2 regions of the Cellvibrio polysaccharolyticus genome follow, and region 1 is predicted to be linked to the other one. Evidence: predicted binding sites of a transcription regulator. Region 1 holds the regulator's gene; the other holds the start of a gene.
What was found. The regulator sigma-54, encoded in region 1, starts transcription at its own class of promoters, with help from an activator protein. The targets are predictions, from matches to a motif close to TGGCACANNNNTTGCNNT.
Positions count from the first base shown of each region.

Region 2: the regulator sigma-54 is predicted to act here: its motif matches at 1,812-1,829, upstream of fliD (flagellar filament capping protein FliD).

Region 1 is NZ_PRDL01000001.1:1,498,668-1,502,279, reverse strand. Features, by position in the region: gene lptA (lipopolysaccharide transport periplasmic protein LptA) at 1-61, shown strand, start outside; gene lptB (LPS export ABC transporter ATP-binding protein) at 71-796, shown strand; gene C4F51_RS06415 (RNA polymerase factor sigma-54) at 952-2,541, shown strand; gene hpf (ribosome hibernation-promoting factor, HPF/YfiA family) at 2,671-2,961, shown strand; gene ptsN (PTS IIA-like nitrogen regulatory protein PtsN) at 2,964-3,410, shown strand; gene rapZ (RNase adapter RapZ) at 3,542-3,612, shown strand, end outside.
Region 2 is NZ_PRDL01000001.1:272,940-276,551, forward strand. Features, by position in the region: gene C4F51_RS01215 (hypothetical protein) at 1-82, opposite strand, end outside; gene fliS (flagellar export chaperone FliS) at 66-464, opposite strand; gene fliD (flagellar filament capping protein FliD) at 464-1,789, opposite strand; gene flgN (flagellar export chaperone FlgN) at 2,032-2,472, opposite strand; gene flgM (flagellar biosynthesis anti-sigma factor FlgM) at 2,469-2,750, opposite strand; gene C4F51_RS01240 (flagellar FliJ family protein) at 2,879-3,310, opposite strand; gene fliI (flagellar protein export ATPase FliI) at 3,313-3,612, opposite strand, start outside.

The DNA.
Region 1 (3,612 bases):
GAGCGAAGACCGCAAGCGCATTGAAATCATCATTCCACCGCAAACCATTCAGGAAAACTGATCAGGACTTATGGCTACTCTTTACGCTCGTAACCTTGCCAAAAGCTACAAAAAGCGCAAGGTCGTTATTGATGTCTCCCTGTCTGTCAGCAGCGGCACGATTGTAGGCCTGCTCGGCCCCAACGGCGCAGGAAAAACCACCTGCTTTTATATGATTGCCGGGTTGATTACCGCCGACAACGGCCGCGTACTGCTCGACGACAAGGATTTAACCCACCTGCCCATCCATGGTCGTGCACGCGCCGGTATCGGTTATTTACCCCAGGAAGCTTCGGTATTTCGAAAGCTGTCGGTAGCCGACAACATCATGGCAATTCTGGAAACCCGTAGCGATCTCGACAGAAAGCAGCGTCTGGCCAAACTGGACTCATTGCTGCAGGAATTTCACATCACTCACATTCGGGACAGTCTCGGCATGGCACTGTCAGGTGGCGAACGCCGCCGGGTGGAAATTGCCCGCGCCCTGGCCACAGAGCCCCGCTTTATTTTGCTGGATGAACCTTTTGCCGGGGTTGACCCCATCTCGGTCAATGACATCAAGCAAATCGTAAGACACCTGAAAGATCGCGGTATCGGGGTATTGATTACCGATCACAATGTGCGCGAAACCCTCGATATCTGCGAAACGGCCTATATCGTCAGTGAAGGTCACATTATCGCCGAAGGCACTGCCGAGACAGTTTTGGCCAATAACAAAGTGCGTGAGGTGTATCTGGGCGAGAATTTCCGCCTTTGATTGAAGATTTATTTGACGCCAGGGCCTTGACTTTTGCAAATAACACACAACAAGGCACAAACATTGCTTAGCCTTGTTGCTTGCGAGATCAAGGCTGTCTAAACTCTACTTCATCGACCACTGTTCTCGTCTAAGCAGGATCAGCTTTTTAAACGATGAAGCAATCTCTCCAGTTAAAGCTCGGTCAACAACTGACCATGACTCCGCAGCTGCAACAGGCCATTCGCCTGCTGCAGCTCTCCACACTGGATCTGCAACAGGAGATACAGGAAGCCCTCGACTCCAACCCGATGCTGGAGATGGAAGACAGCTTCGACAACCCTCCTGAATCCGCCGAAAAAGACGACCTTGATTACACACGCCAGGCTGAAATAGCCGCTGACCTGCCGGGTGACCGCCCGCTGAGTGATGCCCACTCTTCTTCGTCTGACAGCAGCGAAAACTTCTCTGATCACGACAGTGACTTCCGGGAAACTGACAGCTTCAATGAAAGCGATGGCTTTTCCGAAAGTGATGTCGTGGGCGAATGGAATGAATCCATCCCTACCGACTTGCCGGTAGATACCAGCTGGGATGACGTTTACCAGACATCCAGCTCCGGTAGCAGCAACTTTGAAAATGATGACAACGACTTCGAAAGCCGTCGGGCTGCGGTCGATTCCATCTACGACCACCTGATGTGGCAACTGAACCTCACGCCATTTTCCGATCGCGATTATCTGATTGCGCTGGCCATTATCGACGCCGTTGAACCTGGCGGCATGCTGTCGGTTTCTCTGGACGATATTTTTGAAGGCCTGGCTGCCGAACTGGAAGAGCTGGAACTGGACGAAGTGGTCGCCGTTCAACATCGCCTGCAACAATTTGACCCTTGCGGCGTTTGCAGCCAGAACCTTGCCGAATGCCTGCTGGTGCAACTGCAACAATTCCCGACGGATACGCCCTTCCTCGAAGCCGCCAAAACCATCTGCAAAAATTATTTGCCGCTGCTTGGCAGCCGCGACTATCGCCAGCTGATGCGCAAAACCCGGCTCAAGGAAAATGAACTGGGCCAGGCAGTTTTGCTCATCCAGGGGTTGAACCCCCGCCCTGGTGACATTATTGCCAGTGGCGATACCGAATATGTAGTACCGGACGTGTTTGTTGAAAAACGCGATGGCCGCTGGATCGTCGAGCTGAACCCGGATATCGCACCTCGCCTGCGAATCAACGCCAACTATGCCTCTATGGTCAAGCGCGCCGATTCCAGTAGCGACAACACTTTTTTGAAAGACAACCTTCAGGAGGCGCGCTGGTTTTTAAAAAGCCTGCAGAGCCGCAACGAAACCCTGCTGAAAGTTGCCAGCTGTATTGTTGAAAAACAACGCGGCTTTCTTGAATACGGCGCCGAGGCCATGAAGCCGCTGGTGCTGCACGACATCGCAGAAATTGTGCAGATGCATGAGTCCACTATTTCACGCGTAACCACACAAAAATTCATGCACACGCCGCAAGGCATTTTTGAGCTGAAGTATTTTTTCTCCAGCCATGTGAGCACTGAAGGTGGTGGCGAGTGTTCTTCAACCGCGATTCGTGCACTGATTAAAAAACTGATCAGCGCCGAAAATGCGAAAAAACCATTGAGCGACAGTAAAATCACCGACCTGCTGGCCGAGCAGGGAATTCAGGTAGCCCGTCGCACTATTGCAAAATACCGGGAGTCGTTAAACATCCCGCCGTCCAACGAGCGGAAATCGTTGATGTAATCGCACCGATCAGGAAACGTTATTTATTCTCAAATTTGAAGTTCAATGCGAACCAATAAAAGAGTAAATAATCAGATAAAAAGACGGATTGAAAAATCCATTGATATCGCCAACAAAGAGGAAGTATCCATGCAGATTACGATTAATGGCCATCACCTGGAAGTCACTGAAGCCCTTAAGCAGTACGTAGAAACCAAACTGGAAAAGCTGGATAACCACCACGACAAAATTACTTCTGTGCATGTCATCCTTGGGGTTGATCACCTCGATCAAAAAGCGGAAGCCACGGTGCACGTCAGCGGTAAGGATTTATTTGCTGATGCCGTAGAAGCGGATATGTATGCGGCCATTGATAAACTGGCGGACAAACTGGATCGCCAACTGATTAAACACAAAGAAAAATTACGTAGCCATCGTTAACCATGACAATCCCGGAACTGATTACGCCCGATCGCACCCTGTGTGCTATTGAAGGTGTTAGCAAGAAACGCACCCTGGAAATTCTCGCCAATACCATTGCACGCGCCGTACCCTCTATTAATGCCGATGAAGTTTTTCGTCGGCTGATAGCCAGGGAACGCCTGGGATCTACCGGCATCGGTTTCGGGATAGCCTTACCGCATTGCCGCATGGAATGCGGCAGTAAAGCGATAGGCGCCCTGATTACTCTGAAACAACCTATTGAGTTTGATGCAATTGACGGCCAGAAAGTGGATATTTTATTCGCTATGCTGGTACCGGAAAATGCTAATGCAGAACACCTTGATACCCTATCCTCTCTGGCTCGTTCGCTTAATGACGCGGGTTTTCGTGATTCCTTGCGCCAGGCGGACAGTGATCAGGCTCTCTTTCAGGCGGCTGTTTCATAATTTAACCGGCACCGGAATTTGCCGCTTGCCCTGAACGTTTTTTTTATTCATCCTGAGCCACGCCCTGGATAACCGGAGCCGTTTCAGGATTTCAGCGGATCTTTCCTTAATACGCCGAGCAGGATTTTACTATGCATCTCGTCATCGTCAGCGGACTGTCAGGTTCAGGAAAAAGTACTGCCTTGCACGTGCTGGAAGATGT
Region 2 (3,612 bases), 1.2 Mb from region 1:
CGCCTTCGCGCAAGGCTGTTAACAATTGATTGTGTAGTTCAATCATTCGCTGCAGCAGGTTGCGATCAAGCTCGGGCTGCATTCACGCCTTCCCAGCCTTCACGCACGACGCTCAGCAGGTTAATCACTTCGTCGATGCCTTCCAGCGACAAGCTGACGCTGACATCGGAAAGACGGTAGATGCAGTAATCGTAAAGTCTTGAAAGACCCTGCACGGTTTCGCCGCCGTTGTCATAGTCCAGTGCACTGTTAAGACCATTAAGAATGTTCATGCACTTTTCAAGTGACTGGCCTTTTTGTTGAAAGCGTTTGCCTTCAATGTGGCCGCGAGCGCGCGCCAATTCGTCGAGCAATCCGTCAAACAGCACCAGCACCAGCTGATAAGGTGACGAGGAGGCCGCACGCACTTCCAGATCGACCGAGCGATAGCCTTCGTAGCTTTCATTAATTTGATAATTACTCATCAGAACATACCGAAAGTAGATTCCATGGCAGACATGGTCTGCATCATGCTGGTGTATTGTTTAAGGTAACGACTGTAGTAGTTGTCGTACTGCTTTTGTAAGTTGTCGAATTGGTCATCCATGCGACGCAACATCAGGTTGAGGCTTTCCTTACGGGTTTTCATCACACCATTGGCGCTGTTGGTGTAGGGCGTGATGCTTTTATCAATGGTTTCCAGCAGGCCGCCCTTATCTTTAAACAGTTTTTCAAAGGCTTCTGGTTTTTCGGCCAGAGCTTTTTCAAAACGGTCACTATCAATGGTCAGTTTGCCGTTGCGATCACTGGTAATACCAAAATCCATCAGCGTGGCACCGCCATAATTGCCGCGTAATGCCTGGTTGAGCATATTCTCAATGGCGCGGATGCTGCTATCACCCGCCAATGGCCCACGCGTTCCGTTTTCGCCACCGCTGGCGGTCAAGGTGTCAAAACTGCTCATCAAGGTATTCAGCGCGGTGACAAAGGATTGCGCCTTTTCTTTGGTTGCCGTTTTGTCCTGATCAATACCGACGGTTAGCGGTTGGTCGCCTGGCTTGTGTGCCTTGGTAAAGGTGAGGCTGACACCATCAATAATTTCGTTAAAGGTGTTGCTGGCATTGGTCAGCTCCATACCGCCTTCACCACCCAGACGAACTTTGGCATCCTGCGCCTGGCTCAATTCACGGCGATTGGTCAGTGCGGTATCGAAAGCGCCGCCACTGGTATTGCTGGTGCTCAGGGTGATGGCATTGTCGGCACCGGTTTTTTCACTGGCCAATACCAGCGAAACCTGTCCGTTACTGCGCACCAGCGTGGCTTTAACGCCGGTGTTATCACTGGCTTTGTTAATGGCAGAAGCCAATTCAGCCAGCGAGTTGCTACCGTCTTCATTGTTATCAATGGTGCTCAGGTCGATGGTGAAACTTTTATCGCCCTGGCCAATGGTAAGGCTGCCGCTGGTATCAATATCACCGTCCTGCAATCCTTCAATAGAAAACTGATGACGGCTGGCAAGTTGCTCAACAAAAAAATCGTAGCTGCCCTGAATGGCTTTGAGACCGACGCTGGCCGTGGCGATACCTTCGTGGCTGAGCGCGGCGCTGTTTACCAGCATGTTGCTGGTGAGGGACTTCAACCCTTTAACCGCCGAGCCAAAGGTTCGTAGCGAACTTTCCAACGTAGTCACAGCGCTCAGCTGTGCCTTGTAACGGGCTTCGGTGCGATTGGCTTTCGCCAGGGCACTTTGCACTTCGTAGTTGGCCAGCTGGGTAGCCTGCTGCTTGATGTAGTCTGAATCAATTGCCATAGAGGGTACTCCTGTAAAGAGATTAGCAAGTTCGATGCCAAGGGCTGACGGCCTTGTAAATAGCGGCTTTCAGCGTTTTTTAGCCAGAAGATGTTCTTCCGCATCGCTGTTTGTCATGGCCAGGGGGAAAATTTGTTTCCGCGTGGTCGCGGTGGTTGACGCTGTTTTACAAAGGCGACAAAAAGGCAGAATTTATTAAGCGGGAGGCAGAGGAAAAGGCGGTGGTTCGGCTGGAAAAATAATCAGAAAAATTGCGGGGAATACAACTGGGCATCGCGCTGGTTGTCGAGCAGTTGGGTAAGGATGTCATTGTGCATGGCGAGCAACTTGCCATTGCGCTCGTTGAGGAATTTGCACTGGCTGGTGAGCTGGCCCAGTTGCTCCCACTGCTGGCGAATAGTGCCACGGCGGGTAGCGGCGTATTGCTGGAAAAACTGATTCATCGCCTGGCCGCCACTGCCCAGGCCAAAGGCGCTGAGAATTTTGCTGCGGCGCTGCGCCCTGCCGGACAAATTGGTCAGCAGGGTAGCGATATCGTTGTTGAGTGCATCAATTTGCGGGCAGTGATGAGCGAGCAGCGCCTGATGCAGCTCGTGCATCAGTGTTTGTAGCCGGGTGTAGTCAGCGGTATCCAGCTGAATATCCTGTTCGGCAACCTGTAAAAGCTGCTCACGTCGATTCATGCATCGCTGCCGCTGTGATAAGTCACGATGCTGCTGGCAAGAGCGGCGCTGTCGGTGGTGATATCGCCGCGTTGCAGGGCCAGTTTAATGGCGGCAACTTTGTCGAGATCTATATCCGGCAGGCGGCCAATGGCCTCCTGCAACTGCTCAAGGCGAGGCTCGCCGGATGCGTTGCGCAGCGCGCTGTCTTTGGCGGCCGGTGCGGCATCGGTTTTGATGGCAGGGCGGGTTTCTGCCTGAACACTGTAGCCTGGCTTGAGGTGCCTGCTGATTTCCATGCTTACGTCCTGAAAAAAGGTGTTACTACCGAAAGGCGACCGCCTGCGGCACGGACTTAAATGGTAACTGAAAAAAAATCTGCAGATAACGCCAGGAGTTTGCCGACAATACAAAAAAAGGTGCCGGATTAACCGTTAGTGCCGTTATTACGCCACCAGCTCTGGGCTGCGAGGCCATCCTGAATTTTTTGCTCCTGCTGCGTCAGCAGCTGTTGCCACTGGTTCATTTTGTGATCAATGACATGATGAACCACTTTTTCACTGCGCATCGCCTCCATCAATTCACCGCGAATGCGGGTCAGATTCTCTTCGGCGAGGTTCAATTCGCGCTGCTGCAGCTCAATCATCTTGTGCAGCGTCATCTTGTATTTCTGCTGGTTGTCGCGTTGCAGAGCGGTGCTCATCGGCACGGTAAAGCCGCACAAGCGGTTGAGGCCGGTAATATTATTGCGGTAGCGCTGACAGAGATTTTGCTGGTAAGTCACGGTGCCGAGCATTTGCTGTACGCGAATACCGCGCAGGCTGGCCAGCCGCGAGAGAGTTGCAATGCGGGCTTTCATGGTCATTTCATCAGGCCTTGCATGGTGTTAACACTTTGTTCAAGGTCGGCGCTGGCGTTGACGTCCTGTCGCAAAAACCGCTCCATCATCGGCGCCAGCTGTACCGAGCGATCGGTCTTGTTGTCCATGCCCGGGGTGTAACCACCGAGCGGGATCAGCTCGCGAATTTTCTCAAAGGTGCTGTAATACTCTTTGAACTGGCGCGCTGCCTGTAAGTGGTGCGGAGCGCTGACCTGGCTCATGCAGCGGCTGACCGAGGCGGCAATATCAATCGCCGGGTAATGGCCCACATCGGCCAGATG